DNA from 3 places in the Elstera cyanobacteriorum genome. Region 3 is predicted to be linked to each of the others. Evidence: riboswitches for the same ligand, from Rfam matches in the RefSeq annotation. Region 3 holds a riboswitch; each other region holds the start of a gene.
The links. A riboswitch is a leader RNA that binds a small molecule or an ion and turns the genes downstream of it on or off. The one in region 3 is predicted to bind cobalamin.
Positions count from the first base shown of each region.

Region 1: another riboswitch for cobalamin. It lies ahead of cobW (cobalamin biosynthesis protein CobW); the one in region 3 lies ahead of CHR90_RS15785 (energy-coupling factor ABC transporter permease).
Region 2: another riboswitch for cobalamin. It lies ahead of CHR90_RS08115 (TonB-dependent receptor plug domain-containing protein); the one in region 3 lies ahead of CHR90_RS15785 (energy-coupling factor ABC transporter permease).

Region 1 is NZ_NOXS01000035.1:99,740-107,629, forward strand. Features, by position in the region: gene CHR90_RS16935 (methyl-accepting chemotaxis protein) at 1-141, shown strand, start outside; gene CHR90_RS19305 (DUF6414 family protein) at 398-1,300, shown strand; gene cobO (cob(I)yrinic acid a,c-diamide adenosyltransferase) at 1,325-1,939, opposite strand; cobalamin riboswitch at 1,986-2,186, shown strand; gene cobW (cobalamin biosynthesis protein CobW) at 2,303-3,334, shown strand; gene cobN (cobaltochelatase subunit CobN) at 3,338-6,589, shown strand; gene cobG (precorrin-3B synthase) at 6,589-7,815, shown strand; gene CHR90_RS16960 (precorrin-8X methylmutase) at 7,808-7,890, shown strand, end outside.
Region 2 is NZ_NOXS01000031.1:159,065-166,954, forward strand. Features, by position in the region: gene CHR90_RS08110 (FecCD family ABC transporter permease) at 1-912, opposite strand, end outside; gene CHR90_RS08115 (TonB-dependent receptor plug domain-containing protein) at 959-2,815, opposite strand; cobalamin riboswitch at 2,926-3,136, opposite strand; gene CHR90_RS19645 (hypothetical protein) at 3,164-3,457, opposite strand; gene CHR90_RS19190 (CHASE2 domain-containing protein) at 3,392-5,533, shown strand; gene CHR90_RS08125 (RidA family protein) at 5,625-6,089, shown strand; gene CHR90_RS08130 (YoaK family protein) at 6,118-6,870, opposite strand; gene aptA (omega-aminotransferase AptA) at 7,039-7,890, shown strand, end outside.
Region 3 is NZ_NOXS01000034.1:167,721-175,610, reverse strand. Features, by position in the region: gene CHR90_RS15825 (SDR family oxidoreductase) at 1-147, opposite strand, end outside; gene fmt (methionyl-tRNA formyltransferase) at 161-1,069, opposite strand; gene def (peptide deformylase) at 1,072-1,602, opposite strand; gene queE (7-carboxy-7-deazaguanine synthase) at 1,714-2,370, shown strand; gene CHR90_RS15805 (6-pyruvoyl trahydropterin synthase family protein) at 2,372-2,743, shown strand; gene queC (7-cyano-7-deazaguanine synthase QueC) at 2,743-3,468, shown strand; gene CHR90_RS15795 (metal-sensing transcriptional repressor) at 3,538-3,789, shown strand; gene CHR90_RS15790 (nickel/cobalt efflux transporter) at 3,796-4,572, shown strand; cobalamin riboswitch at 4,604-4,815, shown strand; gene CHR90_RS15785 (energy-coupling factor ABC transporter permease) at 4,851-5,528, shown strand; gene CHR90_RS15780 (urea ABC transporter substrate-binding protein) at 5,639-6,940, shown strand; gene CHR90_RS15775 (hybrid sensor histidine kinase/response regulator) at 6,937-7,890, shown strand, end outside.

The DNA.
Region 1 (7,890 bases), on a different contig from region 3:
GTCCAGGGGGTCGCCCAATCGGCCCAGCGCAACGGCGATGCCGCGACCAATCTCAATAGCGGTATCCGCAGTCTTGAAGAAAATTTCGCCGGGCTGCACCAGCAGGTAAACCGCTTCGTGGCGCGGTTGGTGGGCGCTTAAAACTCAATCCGCGCCTGGGTTTCGACACCAGCGGCACATGGGATACATTTTTACTACCCTGTTGATAACATTGCCAGAACGCGTATTGCATGCGGCGCCATCTATCCGACACATCTTAAGAAGGAAGATGCGTCTAAATTGCAAAAATATTAGATTAATATTTATAGTTGAAACACACAAAAATTGATGTTAGTGAATATTATCTCCACAATTAATGGTAGACATCTTAAACATACACTAAAGAGAGGGGGCGAAGATGAGTTTTTACATGGAACCAGTTTATCTTAATGAGAAAATGGTTTTAAACTGTGCTGCATACGTCTTTAAGGGTGTCTCTCTAGAGAAAACTACTGAAGAGACTACTTCATCAAAAGGAAAGGGAAGCATTTCATTGGGATTTAAATTCCTCCAAGATTTTATTTCCCCAGTATCATCTTCATTAGAAGCAGAACGAAATAAGTCTGTTCTGGAGAAAACAGCCAGACGATATACACTCGGTGGATTACACATGGCACTAATAGATGCTTTAGAGGAAGAAAAGCACATACACAAATCCACTGTTTTAAGCAGTGATTTCCCGAGAGATCATTTTGTTCAGCTTGACGCCATCTTAAAGCCAATAGATTTTTTTAATATAATAGAAATAACAAAAGTTTCCGCACCAATAATAGCTCAGATAATTAAAAATTTTGGAACAAAATTGAATAAGAATTTTTTTGACCCGAATATGATGAAAGAACTACCCAAATACGAAGAAATTATTCTAAAAATACTATCTGAGATTGAAGAAGATTACTTAAGGTCCGGCCTCTTAGAAATGATAATGGTATCCCCTATAGATGGAAGACAAATAGGCGTTGTAGATATTGATGTAAGTGATGCCGATGCACGCTCTATAAAAGCAAAATTAACAGACGGACACTTTAAGATAATAGGTCGCGTCTACAGACATATCCCAGAGGGGGATAAATTAAGTATAGTTCAAAGAACAATAATATCAACAATTCAAATTACACTGGAAAAATTACTCGGAGAAAGTTCAAGCGGCATAAAATATCGTGAAAGTATGGCGAAAATGAAAGAAGTAGCAGAAAAAGGATGCCAGTTTTACATCGATGGCCCAGCCTTCAGAGTTATCGCCATGTCAGTTTGCATATAAAATAACAAAAAACTTGACTTTTCCCTAAAACTCAATCCCCGCCTGGGCCTTCACCCCGGCTTTGAAAGGATGCTTCACCAGCGTCATTTCCGTCACAAGATCAGCCACGTCGATCAACTCCGGTTTGGCATTGCGCCCGGTCAGCACCACGGTGAGGTCCGGGCGTTTTGCGGCCAGCGCGGCCAGCACGGCGGCGAGATCAAGGTAATCGTAGCGCAGGGCGATATTGATTTCGTCCAGCACGATCAACCGATAGGCGGGATCAGCCATCAGCGCTTGCGCTTCCGCCCAGGCCGCCGCCGCCGCCGCCATATCGCGCGCCTTATCCTGGGTTTCCCAAGTAAACCCCTCCCCCATCGCGCGCCACGTCACGTGATCGGGGAAGGCCACCGCCAGCGCCCGCTGTTCGCCCGTATCCCAGGCGCCCTTGATGAACTGAACGACGCCGATCTTCCAACCGTGGCCAAGGGCACGCAGGATCAACCCGAACGCCGCCGTGGATTTGCCTTTCCCGGCGCCGGTATGGACCATAATAAGGCCCTTTTCGATGGTCTTCGACGCCACCTCGGCGTCTTGCACCGCTTTGCGCTTTTGCATTTTCAGCGTGTGACGCTCGGCGTCCGCCGTATCGAGGCTCATGGCAAGGCTCCCCCCGCAAAGATTTGACAAGCTCCGGGGCCGGTGTCACTCCTAGGCCCAAGACGGTGCGGCGCGAGCCGCACAATAGGGAATCCGGGTGCGGGCCGAAAGGCCCAAGGCCCGAGCTGCCCCCGCAACTGTAAGCGGCGAGCGGTCTTCCACACAGCCACTGGGGTCGCCCCCCGGGAAGGCGGAAGCACCGCAGCGACCCGCAAGCCAGGAGACCTGCCGTCGAAGCAACCGTTTGCCGCGGGCGGGGTGTCCCGATGGCAAGCCCGGAGGATCTGTCCACCGGGAGCGTCCGGGCATCGTCCGGCGTGCGGTTTTGTCGGGCACCCGCTTTTTGGTTTGCGACCCGATCCTATGACCTCTCTTCGTAAAACGCCTGTTACCATCGTCACCGGCTTCCTGGGCGCCGGCAAAACCACGCTGATCCGGCACTTGCTGGAGAACGCGGGCAATCGCCGCCTTGCGCTGATCATCAACGAGTTCGGCGATCTTGGCATCGATGCCGAAATTCTGAAGGGCTGCGGCATTGAAAGCTGCCCCGAGGACAATATCGTCGAACTTGCCAACGGCTGCCTATGCTGCACGGTCGCCGATGATTTCGCCCCGGCCATCGAAGCGCTGCTGGCCCGCCCGGACGCGCCGGAGCATATCGTCATCGAAACCTCCGGCCTCGCTTTGCCGAAACCGCTGGTAAAAGCCTTCGATTGGCCAGAGCTGCGTGCCCGCCTGACCGTTGACGGCGTGGTCGCGGTCATCGACGGCGCCGCTGTGGCGGAGGGGCGCTTTGCCGACGATCCCGACAAACTAGCCGCCCAGCGCGCCGCCGACCCGTCCCTAGATCACGATAACCCGCTGGAAGAGGTCTACGAAGACCAGCTTCTCTGCGCCGATCTGATTCTGCTGAACAAGACTGACCTGATGGACCCGGCAGCGCAGGAAACCGTTGCCGCCGACATCGCCGCCACGGTGCCGCGTGCCGTAAAAATCCTGCTCACCAGTGGCGGTAAGATCGATCCGGCGGTTCTGCTGGGGCTGCACGCAGCGGCAGAAGACGATCTCGCCGCCCGCCCGTCGCACCATGACGCCGAAGACGGCCATGATCACGACGATTGGGACAGTTTTGTCCTTGATCTTCCGGCCATCGACGCCCCCGGCCCCTTCGTCGCCAAACTCGCGGCCTTGGCGGACCAGTTCGACATTATCCGCCTCAAGGGCTTTGCCGAGGTAACGGGTAAACCGATGCGCCTGCTGGTCCAAGGCGTCGGCACCCGGCTTCAGCAGGGGTTCGACCGGCCCTGGAAAGCCGGGGAGGCGCGCGGCACCCGGCTTGTCGTCATCGGTCAGAAGGGGCTGGATCGGGCCGCGATCGAAGCCGCCCTGCGCTAAACCATGCACCTGCTCGCCACTGTCTCCCGCAGCCTCGACGATCTATCGGCGGCGGTGGACCTTGACCAGACCCCGGCGGATTGGCTGTTTCTGTCCTTCTCCGACAGCGACCTAACGGCCCTCGCCGCCGCCTATGCGGACGGTCCGGCGCGGGTGGCGGGCAGGCTGGCGCCGCTGGCCCAGCTTCGGCATCCCTATTCGGTCGATCTCTATCTCGAAAAAACCGCCCGCCACGCCAAGGTGATCCTCGTCCGCCTGCTCGGGGGCCTCGACTATTGGCGGTATGGGGCGGAAGAACTGGCCCAAATGGCGCGACGGCAGGGGATTGCACTGGCGATCCTACCCGGCGATGCCATCGCCGACCCGCGCTTGACCGCGCTCTCGACCGTCCCGCCCACAGTGACGGCGCGCCTGTGGGACTATTTCCAGACCGGCGGGCCTGTGAACATGGAACAGGTACTGGACTGGATCGACGCCGGGTGCCGGGGCGAAACCCTGCCCCTGCTACCGCCCGCCCCCCTGCCCGATTTCGGGCGCTTCGATCCGGCCTGCCACCCCGCCCCGCCGGGCGCGGCGCGGGCCGCCTTAGTCTTCTACCGCTCGCACGCGACGGCGGGCGATACTCAGCCGATCCTGGCCTTGGCGGCAGCGCTGGCCCACCGGGGCTTTGGCGTCGAAACCCTTTTCGTCAGCAGTTTGAAGGCGCCGGAGGCTGCGGCCGCCCTACGCCACCACCTCACCGAGAGCGCCCCCGCAATCATCCTCAACGCCACCAATTTTTCGGCCCGGCAGGGGGCGGACGGCAGCCCGCTGGATGCGGCAGGGGTGCCGGTGCTGCAAGTCATCCTAGCGAACGGCAGCCGCGACGCTTGGGCGGCGGGCGGCCAGGGCGTTAGCGCGACCGATCTTGCCATGAGTATCGTGCTGCCCGAACTGGATGGGCGCATCGGCACCACCGCCCTCGCGTTCAAAAACCTGACCGAACGGGTGGCGGGGCTGGAATTCGCCCCGGCGCGCTTGATCGCCGAGCCCGAGCAAACCGCCCATATCGCCGATCTTGCCGCCGCCTGGGTTCGCCTCGCCCGCGCGCCGCGCGCCGACCGGCGGATCGGTATTATCCTGTCCGATTATCCCGGCAAACTGGGGCGGGAAGCCTATGCCGTCGGCCTCGATACGCCGGAAAGCCTGCGCCAGATCGTTCGTTTGTTGGGCGACAGCAGCTATACAATCGGCCCGTTGCCGGGGGCGCTAATGGCCGCGCTCACCGCCCCGGCGCCCGACGAAAACCTCTCCGCTGCCGCCTATCGCGCCGCCTTCGCTTCCCTGCCCGCCGGGTTCCGGGCGCAGGTAGAAGCTGCTTGGGGATCGCCGCCGCCAGACGGTTTCCGCTTCCGCCACCTGACTGCCGGGCACCTCACTATCGCGCTGCAACCCGACCGGGGTCGCGCCGAAACGCGGCAGCAGTGCTATCACGACGGCACGGAACCCCCAAGCCATGCCTATATCGCCTTCTACCTGTGGCTGCGCGGACGGGTAGACGCGCTGGTTCACCTCGGCACCCACGGCACCTTGGAATGGCTACCGGGCAAAGCGGCGGCCTTGGCGCCGGACTGCGCGCCGCGCGCCGTACTGGGCGCCGTGCCGGTGATCTACCCCTTCATCGTCAATAACCCCGGCGAGGCGGCGCAAGCAAAACGCCGGACCAGCGCCGTCACCCTCGGTCATCTCACCCCGCCCTTAGTCGCAGCGGGAAGCCCTGGCGGCATCGAAGCCTTAATGGATGAATATGCCGCCGCCGTCAGCCTTGATCCCAAGCGGGCGGGCCTGCTCGCTCAAGCGATCCTAGACGATGCACGCGCAACCGGCCTTGCCGCCGACTGCGGCGTGACGGACGATCTATCGGCTGAAGAGGCATTAACCCGGCTCGATAACTTCCTCTGTGACGTCAAAGAGATGCGCATCGCGGACGGGCTGCATATCTTCGGCGCAGCCCCCGATCCCGCCCTATGGCCGGAGGTGCCGGAAGCGGCCCGCCCCGCCCTGCTGGCCTCCGGCGCGGCGGAGAAAGCCGCGCTGCTCGCCGCCCTCGATGGGCGCTTCGTCCCGCCCGGCCCCGCAGGCGCCCCGGCGCGCGGGCGGGTGGATGTCTTCCCGACCGGGCGCAATCTAACAGCGCTCGACCCGCGCCAAGTGCCGACCCGCACGGCCTGGACCCTGGGGCAGCGGGCGGCGGACGCGCTGATCGCCCGCTATTTGCAAGACCATGGCGATTGGCCGAAAAGTATCCTGCTCGACCTGTGGGGATCGGCCACCCTGCGCACGGGCGGCGAAGATTTCGCCCAAGCCATCGCCTTGCTCGGCGCCCAACCGGAGTGGGAGGAAGCGTCGGGCCGCCTGATCGGCGTTACCATCCTGCCGCCTGCCGTGCTGGACCGCCCGCGCATCGACGTAACCTTGCGCATCTCCGGCCTGTTCCGCGACGTTTTTCCCCAACAGATCGCCATCTTCGCCGATCTCGTGGCGCAAATCGCTGCCCGCGACGAAGCGCCAGCGCTCAACCCACTCGCCGCCGCCGAAGGACCGCAAGACCGTATCTTCGGCGCCGCCCCTGGGGCTTACGGCACCGGCGTGTTGCGGCACTGGCAGGCGGAAGATGCGGAAGCCGACGCGCTGGGGGAAACCTATCTGGCGGCAACCAGCCACGCCTATGGCATCACAGCACCGCGCCCAAGCGCGGCTTTCGCCGACCGGGTGCGCGCCGCCGATGCCTATATCCATACCCAAGACCTACCGGGACAAGATTTGCTCGACTCGGACGCTTTTGCCGATCACGAGGGCGGGTTTGCGGCGGCCAATGCCGCCCTCGGTGGACGGGCGGTGCTCTATCACCTCGATACCACTACCCCGGACCGGCCCGTCCCCCGGTCCTTGCGGGAGGAGGTGGCGCGCGTGCTGCGCGGGCGGCTGACCAATCCCCGTTGGCTCGCTGGGCAACGGCGGCACGGGCATCGCGGCGCGGCAGAAATCGCGGAAAGCATCGACAATCTTATCGCCTTCGCCCGGCTGACCGATGCGGTGCGCAGCGACCAGATCGACCGCGCCTATGACGCGACGCTGGGGGATGCCGAGCTTGCGAGGTTCTTAGAAACCGAAAACCCAGGCGCCGCCGAAGCCCTGCGCCGCGCCTTCGCCCGCGCCCAGCGGCTCGGCCTCTGGCACCCGCGCCGCAACGCCACTCTGGGGGACCGCCTGTAATGCGGCGCGGCTGGTGTCCTGGCGCATTGCGCCCGATGCAAAGCGGCGACGGCTATATTCTGCGCCTGCGCCCGCGTGGCCCCGCCCTGCCGGGGGCGCTGCTGGCCTGCTTGGCCGATTTGGCCGACCGCTACGGCAGCGGGTGTCTCGATCTGACCAGTCGCGCCAATCTGCAACTGCGCGGCGTGGCGGCGACGGCACTCGCCCCGCTGCAAGCCGCCCTCGGCGCGCTGGGGCTGCTCGACCCGTCCGAAGCGCGGGAAGCGCGGCGCAATATCCTTCTCTCGCCACTGGCGGGCCTCGACCCGACCGCCGTATTGGACCTGCGCGCCCTGCACGCCGCGCTGGATTTCTGGCTGGCCGAAACGGCGGAACTCTCGGCTTTGCCCGGAAAATTCGGCTTCGGGCTAGACGAGGGCGGGCTGCTGCGCCTTTCCCCCGACGCCTCCGACCTGCACGGGCAGGCGATCCGCCACCGCGACGGCACGCGCATCGCGGTTTTTGCGGGCGGGGTTTGGCTGACGACCCTCGACCAAAGGGATTTTCTACCCGCCCTGGCCGCCCTAACGACCGCCTTTCTGCGCCATGCCGCTCCGGGGAAACGGATGCGGGCGCTGGTGGCGCGGATCGGCGCCTCCGGTCTGCTTGCGGCGGCGGGGGTGACCGCCGATGGTATCGCCCCAGCGATACCTGGCAGCCCGTCCCTGCCACGTCTTGGCGCTTGGCCGTTGCAGGCCTTACCCTTCCTGCTCGTCGGCGTGCCGTTCGGGCGGATGTCCAGCGCGCAGGCCCGGCTCTTGGCAGACCTTGCGCCCGAGATTCGCCTCACCCCCTGGCGCTGCCTAGCACTGCCCCATGCCCTTACCGCCGCCGACCGGCTGGCCGATGCGGGCTTTCTGCTGACGCCCGACGCGCCGCTTTATGCCGTCGCCGCCTGCCCAGGGGCGCCGGCCTGCGCCAGCGGCACGACGCCGACCCAGGCCGACGCAACGGCACTCGCCGATCTACTGCCGCCCAATCCCGTTGCGGAAACCCTGCTGCATGTTTCCGGCTGCGCCAAAGGCTGTGCCCATCCGCGCCGCGCCCCCGTTACACTCGTTGCCCGGGATGGCGCCTATGATGTGGTGTTGAACGGCACCGCCGCCGATCCGCCCGCCGCCACCGGCCTTGATCTACCGCGCCTCCGCGCCTTCCTCTCCCATCGGTTTTCGATCCCCCATGCCTGACCCGACCGCCTATATCCGCGATGGCGCCGAGATTTACCGGCAATCCTTCGCCACTATCCGCCGCGAAGCCGATCT
Region 2 (7,890 bases), on a different contig from region 3:
CGTTACCACGCCCAATTGCAACTCGCCGCTGCTAGGGAGCAGCCGCACGGCGAGATCGGCCAGGGTCAGCAAGGCCGCGCCACCCAGCAGCGACGGCAGCAAGGCCGCCCCCGGCGCCGGGCCGCTGATCCAGCGCACCAGATGCGGGACCACCAAGCCGATGAACCCGATGCTGCCCGCCACGGCGACGGACGCCCCAACCGATAGGCATACCCCGGCGATCAGCCGCAGCTTCAGCCAGCGCAGGCGCACGCCCAGGCTCACCGCCGCCTCGTCCCCCAAGGTGAGGGCGTTCAAATCCCGCGCGCAGGATAGGAGCATCGCCCAGCCTGCCAGCACGAAGGGCAAGACCAACGTGAGATCGTCCAAGGACCGATCGCGCACCGACCCGAGCAGCCACAGGATCATTTCCGACAGCGCATAGGGGTTCGGCGCCATGTTCAATGCCAGCGCCGTCAAAGCTCCGCCGAAGGAGGAGAGGGCGATCCCCGCCAGGATCATCGGCCCGGTCCGCGCGTCGCGTTGCGCCAGCGCCAGCAGCGCCCCAGCAGGAACCGCCGCGCCAGCCAAAGCCGCCAAAGGCAGCGCGAAGGGCCACGCCACGGATAGGCCGAAATAGAGCGCCAGCACGGCGCCCAACCCGGCCCAGGCCGAGACGCCCAGCAGGCCGGGTTCCGCCAACGGATTCCGCAGCAACCCCTGCAAGGCCGCGCCGGACAGGCCGAGGCTGCCACCGATCAACAGGGTCAGCCCGGCGCGCGGCAGGCGGATTTCCCGCACGATCAAGACGGCGTCCCCCTGGCCCAGCAGCCCACGCACGACCGTCTCCGGCCGCAACGGCAATGCGCCCCAAAACAGGCTAATCAGCCCCGCGACCCCGGCGAGGGCGGCGAGCAAAAGCCGCGCGTGCATCAGCCGCCTGCCGGGGGGCGCGCCCCTAACGGGTTCGTCCGGTTGATCAAAACTCCGCCTTCACCCCAGCGAAGACCGACCGGCCCGGCGCGCGGTAGCGGGCGGATTCGCGGCCATCGGCATCGAAGAGATTATCGGCGCGCAGGTAGATTTGCGCCCAGGGCATCACCTGATAGGCCGTGCGCGCATCGAAAATCAGCCCCGGCGGGATTTTATCGCTGGAGAAGCTATTGTCGTTCTGCTCGGTCACGAAGCGCATGGCCCCGCCGACCTGCCATTTTTCGGTGACGGCGTAATCGGCGGTCAGGTTCACCGTATGCTTCGGGCGGCGCGGTAGGCGCTGGTCAGTGCTAGCGTCTTCGGCTTCGAGATAGGTGTAATTGGCGGCGAGGCTGAGATCGCTCAGCGGCTTCCACGTCACGCCAAATTCAGCCCCGCGCATGGTGGCGCGGCCGATGTTGGTATAGCCAAGGCCCTGATACTGAATAAGGTTGCGGTAGCGGGTATGGAAGACCCCGGCTGAGACGGTCAGCGTCTTGCCGATCTCTTGCTCGATCCCGGCATCGAAACCCTTGTTGGTTTCAAGGTCGAGGGCGCGGTTGCCGTAGAGCGGATCGAAGCGCTGGAACAGCGTCGGCGCCTTGGCGCCCGTGCCATAGCTCGCGCGCAGCGTGGTTCCGGTGCTGGCGATGCGATAGGCACCGGTCAGCCGGTAGGTGCCTTTGCCGCCGAAACTTTCCACATCGTCGTAGCGCCCACCGAGGGTGACGGTGAAGGCTTCCGTCGCCTTCCACTTATATTGCCCGAAGACGCTGTTGGTATCCTGGCTGAAGCGCGGCCCGGCCTTGCCGTTGGTCGTCGTGCGCGCTTTGTCGGTGCGGGTGGATAGGCCGCCGGTCAGAACATCCTGGCCGAACAGCGTCAGATTGCCCTGATACTCGGCGCCATAGGTCTGCCCCTCGTAGCGCGAGGTGCGATAGAAGCCCAAGGGTTCGTCGTAATCCCGGTCGGTATCGCTGGCGGTCAACGATAGGATATTCTCGAACCGGCCATCGAGCAGCGTGGCCGTACCGTCGACCCGCCCGAAGAGCTTCTTCGAGGTGGCGACCGCCGGACCGTCGCGGGTGGCGCTGGGGTCGAAGTCCGATTCAAGGTGCTGATAGCCGCCCGAAACGCCCAGGCGGAAGGTCTCGTTGAAGCGATAACCCCCGCGCCCGGTGATGCTGGCCTGCTCCGCCCCATCTTTTTCTGGCCCGGCATAAATGCGGGAAAAGCCCTTGGTTTGGCTATGAGCGGCGGTCAGGGCGTAATCGAACCCATCCTGCGCGCCGGAAATCCCGGCCTGCTGGCGGAACGTTTGATAGCTGCCTGCTTCGGTCATTGCCGTAATCTTGGCGGGACCGCGCCCTTTTTTGGTGATGATATTGACGACGCCGCCCATCGCATCATTGCCATACAGCGCCGACTGCGGGCCGCGCAGCACTTCGATCCGCTCTACACTATCGGCGGTCAGCCCGGCGAAATCATAGGCGGCGCTGGCGTCGGCGGCATCGTTGACGCGCACGCCGTCGATCAGCACCAGCACTTGCCCAACGTCGGAACCGCGAATGCGCAGATTGGACGTGGCGCCGAACCCGCCGTTGCGGGCTACCGACACGCCGGGGGCGCGCTTCAGCAGGTCCAGCACCTCCACCGATCCGCGCTTTTCCATCTCGCTTGGGGTGATGACGGTCACCGCGCTGCCGGTTTCGGCGCTGCGGCTGGGCAGGCGCTGGGCGGTCACATTCACCGGCTCCAGAACCGTGACGCTGTCGGCGGGTGGCGTGCCGATCCCCTGGCCCCAGGCGGGCAGGGTCAGAGCAGCGAGGGCGGTGGTGATTAGGGCGCGATAGGTCGGTCGCATCGGGTATCCTCGGTCCAAAGCAATTGAACCCCGCACCCGGAAGGGGCGCGAGGGGCGCAATCGCATAACGGGGAAACCGTCCCTGCCGTACACCCCGACGACCGGTCGCGACACGCACGCAAGGTTCGGCAGGTCTCCTGGCTGACACGTCATCGCCGCGCCCCCTCTTCCCAGCGTTGCGGCCAGTGAGGTTTCCCGAAAAACGGGCGGGGGCGGCTCGGTGCCTACAGTTGCGGGGGCAGCCCGGCTTCGGCCCTTATGGGCCTGTCCCGGTTCCCTTTTCACGCCCGGTTAGGGGCGACCGATCCCGGGCGCAACGCTAGTCAGGCCGGGCGGGGGCGTCAAGCCTCACAAAACTGCGGCAAATTCGCGGCGATTCCCGTACAAGAAAGAACAACCGAAACCAAAGGGCGGCGGGCGATGCAGCAGCAGGCGGCGAATACCATCGAAAAGGAAGCGCCCGATGGCGGCGCCAACGATAATCGCCCAACCGTGCGCCGCCGGGCGGCCAAGGCGCTGAAAGCCGTTTTCGGCAAAGGCCGCTGGCTGGCGCTGGTGGCGTTGGTTGGGCTGGTGGTGTTGCGGGGATTTGATCCCGCACCGGTAGAAATCTTGCGGCTTAAGGGGTTCGATGCCTACCAAGTGCTGAAGCCCCGCCAGTCAGATGAGCAGTTGGTAACGGTTGTTGATCTCGATGAGGACAGCCTCGCTGAAATCGGCCAATGGCCTTGGTCGCGCGGGGTTATCGCCGATATGGTCCTAAAGCTCCAAGCGGCAGGCGCCGCTGCAATTGGGTTCGATATTGTCTTTGCCGAAGCAGATCGTTTATCACCAAAGCAGATGGCCGAGGCGTTGCCTAAGGGCATGGGCAGTCTGGTAGCGCAGTTGCGGGAACTGCCAGATACGGATGCTGTTTTGGCAGAGGCCCTTGGTGAAACAAATTCTGTTCTTGGGCAAACGACATCCTCTGATGCCCGCGGGCTTGATCGTGTAGCGCCTGCACAAGTGGCCATCATACAGGCTAGCCCTCTTCCATTTTTGGACAATTTTCCAGGGCTAATTCCTAATATTCCTGTGCTAGAGCAGCGCGCGCAGGGGCGGGGTTTATTTACATATACGGCCGATGGGGATAATGTTGTTCGGCGTATACCGGCGTTTATCAATGTTGGCGGTAAACCATTTCCTACGCTATCAATGGAAATGATCCGGGTTGCCGCCGGTCTAAATACCTATGCTGTTCGAACTAATGCGGTTTTAGGTATTGAGCAGATCGGGATTCAGGTTCCGGGGCAACCGACACTCGTTGTACCTACGGATGCTCGCGCTAACCTTTGGCCTCACTACGCTATCAAGACTGACGCCCGCTATCTTTCCGCGCGTGAAGTTGTTAAAGGAACTTTTGATCCCAAGCGCGTCGATGGCAAACTTGTGATCTTCGGGGCGTCCGCATCTGGGCTCCGAGATCTGCGAACAACGCCCGTAGATAAAGATATTCCAGGGGTTGAAGTGCATGCACAGCTTCTTGAGAGCATGCTTACGGATTCGCTGCTAACGCGCCCCGTCAATGCGATTGATCAGGAAATTCTGCTGCTTATTCTAAGTGGCCTCTTGGTCATTTTTGGTATGCCGCTCGTCGGTGCGCGCTGGACGCTGCTGCTGGTCGCAACCATCGTCGGCGGGGTGCTGTGGTACGGTTGGTACCAGTTCTCCGCGAACCGCATTCTGATGGATACGACGGCCCCGGCCTTATCGGCGCTCATCGTTTTCATGGTCGGCACCTACGCGTCTTACGCGGCGGAAGCGGCGCAGCGGCGGCAGATTCGCAATACGTTTGCCTTCTATCTCTCGCCCGCGATGGTGGACCGGCTGGCCTCCAACCCCGACCAACTGCGCTTGGGCGGCGAGACGCGCGAGATGACGCTCTTGTTCTCCGACGTGCGCGGCTTCACCACCATCTCGGAAATGTTCGACGCGCAAGGCCTGACCGCCTTCATGAACCGCTATCTGACGCCGATGACCGATATCGCCCTGGCCAAGGGCGCCTATATCGATAAATACATCGGCGATGCGATTATGGCCTTCTGGAACGCGCCGCTCGACGATGCCGACCATGTGCGCCACGCCTGCGAAACCGTGCTGGATATGCGCACGGCGCTGATCGACCTCAACGCTGAACTGAAGGCCGAGGCGGAGGCTAAGGGCACCCGTTTTATCCCGATCAATATCGGGATTGGTCTCAATACCGGCCCCTGCGTGGTCGGGAACATGGGGTCCAATCAGAAGTTCAACTATTCGACCCTGGGCGATACGGTGAACCTCGCGTCCCGCCTCGAAGGCCAGTCGAAGCCGTACCATGTCGATAATATTATTGGGGAGGCGACGGCGGCCCAGGCGGCGGAATTCGCTTACCTTGAGGTCGATCTGTTGCAGGTGAAGGGCAAAACCGTTCCTGTGCGCATCTATACCCTGGTCGGCGATGCGCAGCTCAAAGGCACCGCAGCCTTCCAAAAGCTCGCCGCTGCCCACGAACGCTTGCTGGCGGCCTATCGTGGTCAAGAATGGGACGCGGCGGAGGCGCTGATTGCCGAGTGTCGTGATCTGTCGAAAGACCTATCGTGCTATAGCCTCTATCAAACCTATGAGGAGCGGATTGCCGAATTCCGGGACAGCCCCCTGCCTGCCGATTGGGATGGGGTCTATATCGCAACCAGCAAATAACGAGAAAACGCGCGTAACATTTCAGCCGCTCTTCCGTTTCGGCGCAATCCGCTTTATCGTCCGCGCGCCTGTGATCTAAGGAGAGATAAGAATGGCCGGTAAGGTTGAAACGCGCTTGCAAGAGCTTGGGGTTGTGGTTCCGGCGATGGTGCCGCCTGCGGCCAATTACGTGCCGGGTGTCATTTCGGGCAATCTTCTGTTCACGGCAGGGCAACTGCCGATGCGCGATGGCAAGCTGGTAACGGCGGGCAAGGTCGGCGGCGATGTTTCGGTGGAAGCGGCGGCGGAAGCGGCCCAGCTTTGCGCCCTGAACGTGCTGGCGGTCGCTAAGGCAACCCTTGGCAGCCTCGAGCGGATTAAGCGCCTGGTGAAGGTCGTCGGCTTCATCAACGGCGTACCGGAGTTTGCCGATCACGCCAAAGTAATGAATGGCGCGTCGGATTTCTTCGTGTCGGTGCTGGGCGAAGAGGGTAAGCACGCCCGCTCGTCGGTCGGCATGGGATCGCTACCCTTCAATGCCGCCGTTGAAGTCGAAGCGATTTTCGAGATCGAGTAAGTAAGGCAGGCTGGCGGCGGTAGCCTTGCTACTGCCGCCGCTTCAAATCATAGAGGCCGACGGCCAGCACCGCGCCCGCCGTCAGCAGTAAAAATCCCGGCCCCTGCCAGCGGTAACCGATCACGCCGATGACACCGCCGACAATGAAGGCGCTGACCGTCATAAGGTGTAGCATTAGCGGGGTGCGGGCAAAACCGCTCGGAATGTGCCAGTCCGGGTGCAGGCGATGGGCGAGGCGCTGGCCCAAGCCGACGCCGATATCGGTGATCATGCCCGTCACATGGGTGGTGCGAATGCGGGCGTGGGAAATCTGCGTTACGATGGCGTTCTGAAACCCCATCAGGAAACTTAGCCCGCCGACGAGCAGCAGCAGGCGCGCCGAAAGGCCCGGCAACCACTCCGGCCCCGGGGCGATGAAGCGGTCGACCGCCGCCACCCCCACAAGCAAAAAAGCCTCGACGATCAGGCAGCGGGCATAGCGCCCGGGGCGGTGGGTTTCGCGCAGGCGGGTCATCATCAGCGCGGTCACCATTGCGCCGAGGATGAAGGCGACGATCACCCAGACCGCCAGCAGCGCCAAGCTCCATTGCGCCCCGGCCACCTCGTCGGAAAACACCGCGACCGTGCCGGAGAGGTGGGAGGAGAAATGACCGATGGCGTGAAACCCCGCCGCATTGATCAAGCCCGCCAGCCCGGCCAGCCCCATCACCAGATTGCGCGAGGGGGCTTCGCTGAGGGTGCGGGCGGCGCGGCGCGCCTGGGTGGGGTGGCTGGCTTTCATGCCCTAAGGCTAGGCCCCCGGCACCGTTCGGCACAAGCGTCTCAGGTGAAAATTTCAATCGGTGCTTTTTGCCGCGCGTTGCGGGTAAAATCGGGGCTTCCGCCCGCAAAAAATTCGATCTAGCGTTCTTGACCGGTTGGTCAACCCGTGCAGCCAAAGGAAGCCATCATGCCCGACGATACCCGTTCGACCGTCAATAACCTGCGGCCCTTCTGGATGCCGTTTACCGCCAACCGGCAGTTTAAGGCCGCGCCGCGTATCCTGGTCAGCGCCGAGGGCATGTATTACACGACGGACGATGGGCGCCAGGTGCTGGATGCCGCCGCCGGGCTGTGGTGTGTGAATGCCGGTCATAGCCGCAAGCCGATTGTCGAAGCGGTGCAGAAGCAGGTCGCGAAGCTCGATTATGCCCCGGCGTTCCAGATGGGCCATCCGGGCGCGTTCGAGCTGGCTTCGCGTCTTGCGCAATTGGCACCCGCCGACCTTAATTCGGTGTTCTTCTGCAACTCCGGCTCGGAGGCGGTCGATACGGCGCTGAAGATCGCCATCGCCTACCATCGCGCGCGCGGCGACGGCACCCGTACCCGCATCATCGGGCGCGAGCGCGGGTATCATGGCGTCGGCTTTGGCGGCATTTCGGTCGGCGGCATCGTCACGAACCGCAAATGGTTCGGGTCGCTGCTGACCGGCGTCGATCATCTGCCGCATACCCATGATATTGCCAAGAACGCCTTCTCCAAGGGCCAGCCGGAGCATGGCGCCAATCTGGCCGACGAGCTGGAGCGCATCGTTACTCTGCACGATGCCTCCAACATCGCCGCCGTGATCGTGGAGCCTATGGCCGGGTCGACCGGCGTGCTGATTCCGCCGAAGGGTTATCTGGAGAAGATCCGCGCGATCTGCGACAAGCACGGCATTCTGTTGATTTTCGACGAAGTCATCACCGGTTTCGGGCGCCTCGGGTCGGCCTTCGCGGCGGAAAAATTCGGCGTCATCCCGGATATGATGACGACGGCGAAG
Region 3 (7,890 bases):
GGCGGGCAGCGTCGCCACCACCGCCTCAGCATCTATCCGGCGACGGGCGAGCACGCCGACCTTGGCGCCCTGGGCCGCAAGCTGCTGGGCAAGCGCCGCACCGATGCCGCGCCCGGCGCCAGTGATGAGAACGACGGGCTGGGTCATGGCATCCTATCCTTTAGTGAAGCAGCGTTCCTGCCGGAACCGGCCAACCGCGCAGCAGATCGGCGGCGGCGACCGGGCCTTTCCCGGGGCGTTGTAGGTGGGTCAGGCGCAATGCGCCTTCCCCGGTCGCAATCGTCACAGCATCGTCGAGCGCGGTGCCAGGCACCCCGGAACCGGGAGCAGGAACCGCCGCCAGCACCTTCACGCGCTCGCCGTTGATCTCCGCCCAGGCGCCCGGCTTGGGGGCGAAGGTGCGGATCACCCGGTCGAGCTGCCCGGCGGGCAGCGACCAATCGAGCTTCAATTCGGCCTTGTCGATCTTGGCGGCATAGGTCACGCCGTCTTCGGGCTGAACCTCCGGCGGGTAGGCCGCCGGATCGGCAAGATACTGCACCATCAACCGCGCGCCAAGATCGGCAAGCGCGTCGTGCAGGCTGCCGCCCGTTGTTTCCGCCGTGATCGGCAGCACGCCCTTCAGCAGCATTGGCCCGGTATCGAGCCCCGCTTCCATCTGCATGATGGTGATACCGGTTGCGGCATCCCCGGCCAGAATCGCCCGCTGGATCGGCGCCGCCCCGCGCCAGCGCGGCAGCAGGGAGCCGTGAATATTGAAGCAGCCGCGTTTCGGGGCCTCCAGCACGGCGCGCGGCAGGATCAGCCCATAGGCGGCGACCACGGCGGCGTCGAGGTTCAGGGCGGCGAAGGCGGCTTGTTCTTCCGGCGCTTTCAGGCTGATCGGCGTGAACACCGGCAGGCCATGCTGACGGGCGAGGTTTTCGACCGGCGAGGGCTGCGGTTTCTGCCCGCGCCCTGCCGGGCGGGCGGGCTGGGCGTAGACGGCGGCGATCTCGTGCCCCGCATCGATCAGCGCCTGCAACGCCACCGCCGCAAACACCGGCGTGCCCATAAACGCGAGCCGCATGCTTAAGCGACCGGCGCGGCAGAGGTGGCGGATTTCTTCGTCTTCAGCAGCTTCCGCAGAATGATATTCCGCTTCAGCGCCGAGATATGGTCGATGAACAGCACCCCGTCGAGATGATCGATCTCGTGCTGGATGCAGGTGGCGAGCAAGCCCGTTGCCTCCAGCTCCCGCTCGGCATTCGTTTCGTCCTTATAGCGCACGCGGATCGCGGCGGGGCGGACGACGTTGGAATAATGCTGCGGAACCGATAGGCAACCTTCCTCGAAATCCGCATCCTCGTCCGAAACCCAGATGAGTTCCGGGTCGGCCATGCGCAGCGGCGCGCGCTTCTCTGGCTCCGGCGAGATATCGACGACGATGACCCGCTTCAAAACGCCGACCTGCGGCGCGGCCAAGCCAATGCCGGGCGCGGCATACATGGTTTCCAGCATGTCATCCATCAACTGCCGCACTTCGGGCGTGACAGTGCCGACGGGCGTGGATTTCTGCTTCAAGCGCGGATCGGGCGCGGTCAGGATGTTGAGTAAAGCCATAGGGTTCACATAAGCCGGGCATGCAGAAGCGTCAAGCATGGCAGCCTGCACAGCAGCCCCCTGCCATCCCGGCCTTCGCTTCGCTATAAGGCAGGGTTAAAGGATCATCCCATGTCTTACAGCGTCAAGGAAGCCTTCAAAACCCTGCAAGGGGAAGGGGCACAGGCCGGGCGCGCGGCAGTCTTTTGTCGCTTCGCCGGATGCAATCTGTGGAGCGGGCGGGAAACCGACCGCGCCGAGGCCGTGTGCCGCTTTTGCGATACGGATTTCGTTGGCGTCGATGGCGACGGCGGCGGCAAATTCGCGCGCCCGGAGGATTTGGCCGCCCATTTGGCCGCGCTGTGGGGGCCGGACCGCGCGTTTCGTTATGCCGTCTTCACCGGCGGCGAACCGCTGCTGCAACTCGATGCCGCCCTGATCGCCGCGATGAAGGTCGAAGGGTTTGAGATCGCCGTCGAAACAAACGGCACGCTGCCTGCCCCGGCGGGGATCGATTGGATCTGCGTCAGCCCCAAGGCGGGCGCGCCCTTCGTGCAGACTTGGGGACACGAGCTGAAGCTAGTGTTTCCACAGCCCGAGTTGCTGCCTGACGTTTTCGAAACGCTGGACGCCGACGCCTTCGGCCATTATTGGCTGCAGCCGATGGATGGTCTTTCCGACGGCGGCGTGATGCGGATCAATTCCACCGCCGCTGCCGTTGACTATTGTCAGGCCCACCCACGTTGGCGCCTAAGCCTACAAACCCACAAGATGATCGGGATTCCGTGAATTGTTCGAACTCTCTAAGCAATTCTATTTCGAAGCCGCCCATACGCTGGAGCGCGTGATCGAAACCGAGAGCAGCCGACGCATCCACGGCCATACCTACCATGCCGAAATCACCGTGCGCGGTCGCCCCGACCCGGTGAGCGGGATGATTCTCGACCTTGGGCTCTTCACCCGGGCGCTCGAAGCGGTGCGGGCGCGGCTCGACCATCATTTCCTCGATGATGTGCCCGACCTTGGCCCGGCGACCCTGGAAAACCTGTGTGTGTACCTGTGGCGCACCCTTGCCCCCGATCTTGCCGGGCTGAACCGGGTCACGGTCTGGCGGCAGGCGAGCGGCGATAAATGCACCTATTTCGGCCCGGAGGTAAACTGATGTCGATTCCAGAAACCGCGCTGGTGCTTTTCTCCGGCGGTCAGGACTCCGCGACCTGCCTTGCCTGGGCACTCGACCGCTTCGACCGGGTGGAAACCATCGGCTTCGACTATGGCCAACGCCATAAGATCGAGCTTGAGTGCCGCGCGACCATCCGCGACGAGCTGGCAGCGCAGTTTCCGCAATGGCGCGGCAAGCTGGGGCCGGATCATCTGCTCGACCTAAGCGTCGTCGGCGCCATCGGCGAGACGGCCATGACCGCCGATACCGTCATCACCTATGCCGAAAACGGGCTGCCGAATACCTTTGTGCCGGGGCGGAACATTCTGATGTTCACGGTAGCGGCGGCGCTGGCGTACCGGCGCGGGGCGCGGCATCTGGTGGGGGGGATGTGCGAGACTGATTACTCGGGCTACCCCGACTGCCGCGACGATACGATTAAGGCACTGCAAGTGGCGCTGGGCCTGGGCATGGATAAGCGCTTCGTGCTGCATACGCCGCTGATGTGGCTCGATAAGGCGGCAACCTGGAAACTGGCGGAAACCCTGGGCGGCGTCGATCTGATCGAACTGATTCGCCGCGAAAGCCATAGCTGCTATCTCGGCGACCGCACCCATCTGCACCCCTGGGGGCACGGCTGCGGCACCTGCCCGGCGTGTCAACTGCGGTCGCGCGGCTGGGAGGCCTATCGCGCCGACCCGCCCGATTTGGCGACAACCCCCTGATTGAAAGCGGCCTGCGGGCCGCTTTTCTTTTGGGCTTGAATATCCTCTCCAGGGGGATAGGATAAGGGCATGCATGCCTCGCACCCCAAAATCATCGGGCGCCTTAAGCGCGCCGATGGCCACCTGCGCGCCGTCATCACCATGATCGAGGCTGGCAAACCCTGCCTGGAGTTGGCCCAGCAGCTTCAAGCGGTGGAAGCCGCCATTGCCAAAGCGAAGAAAGAGCTGATCCAGGATCACATTTTCCACTGTTTGGACGATGCGGGCAGCAATGTCCCTGCGGCTGTCGAAGAGCTAAAGCAGCTCGCCAAATTCCTGTAGGAAGCCATGCCGGACCTCGCCCAGATCATCGTAAACGGCAGCCATACCCCGTGGCTCTACCTGCCCGCCGCCCTGCTGCTGGGGGCGCTGCACGCCGCTGAACCAGGGCATTCGAAATCGCTGATGGCGGCCTTCATCGTCGCCATTCGCGGCACGCCAAAGCAGGCGGTGCTGCTGGGAGTTTCCGCCGCCTTGGGCCATTCGCTGGTCGTCTGGGCGATTGCCCTGATCGGCCTCAGCCTCGGGGATGCGCTCATTCTGGATAAAGCCGAACCCTGGTTGTTGCTGGCATCGAGCGCGATTATCGCGGTGCTGGGCGGGCGGTTGGTCTGGGCGGCAGGGGCGCCGCACCGGCACGACCATGACCATGCGCATGACCACCACGACCATGATCACGATCACGACGCCCATGCGGCGGCCCATGCGCGCGACATCGCCGCCCGCTTTGGCGGCGCGGGGCCGGTCGGGGCCGGGCAGATCGCGTGGTTCGGTTTTACCGGCGGCCTAACCCCCTGCCCGGCCGCGATCACGGTGCTGATCGTCTGCCTGCAAGTGAAAGCCCTGGCACTCGGCGCGGGGATGGTTGCGGCGTTCAGCATCGGGCTGGCGGTTACCCTGGTCGGGATCGGCATTGCCGCTAGCCTCGGCCTGCGCCATGCCGCCGGGCGCGGCGGGCGCCTCGCGGCGTGGGCGGAGGCACTGCCGCTGATCTCCGGGCTGCTGATCCTCGTCCTAGCGCTGAATTTCGCCGTTAAAGGGCTGCGCGGCCTAGGCGTGCTGTAAGCCCGGCTTGACACTCCCGCCGTTTCCCCGTCCTGATGGCCGGGCATAGGGTGTCCTATGGCGGTCTCATCCACCGCCGGGATGAAACGGGAATGGGATTGGCGCCTGCGCCCCAACCCCAACCGCCCCCGCGACTGTATGCGGCGAGCCGCCCCGAACCGTCACTGAGCCGCAAGGCTTGGGAAGACCGGGATACGGCACCGACCCGCGAGTCAGGAGACCGGCCCTGTGCATCGTGAAACCGCAAGCCGTCGGGTGTGACGGCAGAGGAGAGTGAGATGCATATCGAACCCGGTCTGGTCGAGGGCGGGAAGCTCTGGCTTGGCTATACGACCGCCGCCGCCCTAGGCGGCTATACCGTCAAATCTGCCTGGGACGCCGTAAAAGCGCGCGGCCCGCTGTCGCCTGCGGCCCGTAGCATCCTGGCAACGGCCCTGGTGTTTTCCTTCTTTGAAATCCTGCCGCATTACCCGGTCGGCGTGTCCGAGGTTCATTTGATCCTCGGCTCCACCCTGTTCCTCATCCTTGGCGCGGCGCCGACCGCAATCGGGCTGATGTTGGGCCTGCTGATCCAAGGGCTGTTCTTCGCGCCCTTCGACCTGCCGCAATATGGGATGAATGTTACGACGCTGTTGGCGCCGCTCTTCGCGCTGCGCTATGTGGCGGGCAAGGTGATTTCGGCGGGCACCGCCTATGTCGATCTGCGCTACGCCCAAGCGCTGGCGCTATCGGCGACCTATCAGGCGGGAATCGTCGCCTGGGTAGCCTTCTGGGCCTTCTTCGGCCAAGGGGTCGCTGGCGAGACGTTAACCGCCGTCGGCAGTTTCGGCGGCGCCTATCTGCTGGTGATCGCCATCGAACCGCTGATCGATCTCGCCGTCTTGGCGGGCGCTAAGACGCTGCGGTCGCTCGCGGGAAGCGGGCTGGTCGACCGCCGGTTGTTCAACGCCGCGTAAAGGCCCCGGCCCTCATGAAACGGCGGTGTGTGCCACGGCACCCCGCCGTTTTTTATTTGCGGCCTCAACCGCCTGCCGCACAATGACAGCCGAATAAGGGTTGGGGAACGATGGTCAAGCGGCGGCGGCGCAATGGGTTCATGGTCGGGGTCTTCGTCACCGTCGTTGCGACACTGGCGGCGATGGGGGCCATCCGCATCGCGCTCGATGGGCCGCCCGCCAGCACCCGCCCGATCAAGATCGGTCTGCTGATCGCCCGCACGGGGCCGCTGTCGGTCGCCGATCGCAATGTCGAAAAAGCCCAGCGCCTCGCGATCCAGGAAATCAATACCGCCGGTGGCTTGCTCGGGCGCCCGCTGGAGGCCGTGACCGCCGATACGATGTCGGACAATGCCGTCGCCCTGGCCGAAGTGCAGCGCCTGCTGGGGCGGGAGAAGGTTCCGGCCATTTTCGGCTGCGCCACCTCCGGCTGCCGCAAAAGCGTCCGCCCGCTGATCGAAGCCGCCGACGCCGGGTTGATCTACCCCTATCCGACCGAGGGGATCGAGGAGTCGCCGAACATCCTCTATCTCGGCTCCGCCCCCAACCAGCAGATCATCCCGGTGATCAAATGGTCGATGGATACGCTGGGGCGCCGCATTTTTATCGTCGGTCTCGATGGGGTGAATGCGCGGATCGCCGCCCGGCTGGTGCGCTTGCAAACCAACGCCCTGCGCGGGCAGGTGGTGGGGGAGGAATATGTGTCCCACACCACCCAGGATTTCGGCACAGTCCTGGCGCGCATTCAGGCCGCCCGCCCGGATGTGATCTTCAACTTCAGCGCCGGCACGATCAACGGCCCCTTCACCACAGCCCTGCGCGGGGCGGGCATTATGTCGAACCATACACCCGTCATGTCCTTTGCCGTGACCGAGGATGATATCCGCGCCATTGGTCCGTTGCTGATGGCGGGCGATTACGTGGTGCAAAGCTCCTTCAACAGTATCCGCACGGCGGAAAGCGAGGCGTTTAAGGCCCGGCTGCTGCGCGGCTTCGGCCCCGAAGTCCCCGTCACGGCGGCGATGGAGGCGGCCTATGTCGGCATTCACCTGTGGGCGCGGGCGGTGCGCGACGCCCAATCGGTTGCCTGGCGCGACGTGCGCCCGGTTTTAGGCGGCCTGTCCTTCCTGGCGCCGGGCGGGGTGATCTCGATTGATCCCTTCACCTTCTATGCTTGGAAAACCGTGCGCATTGGCAAGATTACCGACGACGGCCAGATCGACACTGTGTGGGACAGCAGCCGCCCGGTGCGCCCCGTCCCCTTCCCCACGTTGCTCGACCCCGACGACTGGCAACACGCGCTCGACCGGCTGTACGACGCTTGGGGCGCCCGCTGGGAGCCGCCGCTTGCCGACGCGCGGACGATCCGATGAGCGACGCGAAACCCTTTCGTCCCGCCCGCCGCAGTTTCTGGCGCCGCGCCCGCATTCCGTTGGCCGCCGAAATTGCGCTGGGAACGCTGTTGCTGGCAGTGCTGCCGCTGATGTCGCTGGTCTGGCTTTATTTCACCGCGACGCAATCGGCCTTGGAAACGGAAACCCGGGCGCGCATGGCCTCGCTGGCCGATCAAAAGGCCGCGCGGATCGAAAGTTTCGCCCGCGACCGGCTGTCGGAAGTCAGCCTGCTCGCGCGCATGCCCGCCGTGATTGCCGCCGTGTCCGACTTCGGCAACCTCTTTCGGCGTCAGCAGGCGGAAGCACGCTATGCCGAAGACCTGAACCGCTACCGGGTGGCCATCGGCGCCGCCGATATTTTCCTGATCGCCGCCGATGGCACGGTGAAATTCGCTGATATTGATAAATTCCACATCGGCATCAATTTAGCGCGCGGGCCGGGCCGCACCTCCGTTCTCGCTGGGGTGTTCGACCGGGCGCGGACACTGTTGCAGGCCGAAGTGTCTGACTTCTCCTACCTCGAACGGTCGGGCGATCTTGCGGCGTTCGTCGCAGCCCCCGTGTTCGAGGATGGCACGCTGATCGGCGTCGTCGCCCTGCAAATCGATAAGCGCACGGTGATCGACATCATCGGCGATACCGCCGCCCTGGGCCGGTCGGGGGAAGCGATCGTCGGCGGTAAAGGGGTGCAGGCGGCACTGCTGTTCGGCCCGGTGCGGCATCGGCAGGAGTTAGGGTCGCTCTATTTCGATACCCCCCTCGGCACGGCGATGGCGAAAGCCCTCAACGGCGACCGGGGCACCGATATTCTGGTCGATTACCGGGGCGAGCCGGTCATTGCGGCATGGCGCTATCTGCCGACCTTCCGCTGGGGCTTGATCGTCAAGGCCGATCAGGCGGAAACTCTGAGCACGGTCGAACGGTTGAAG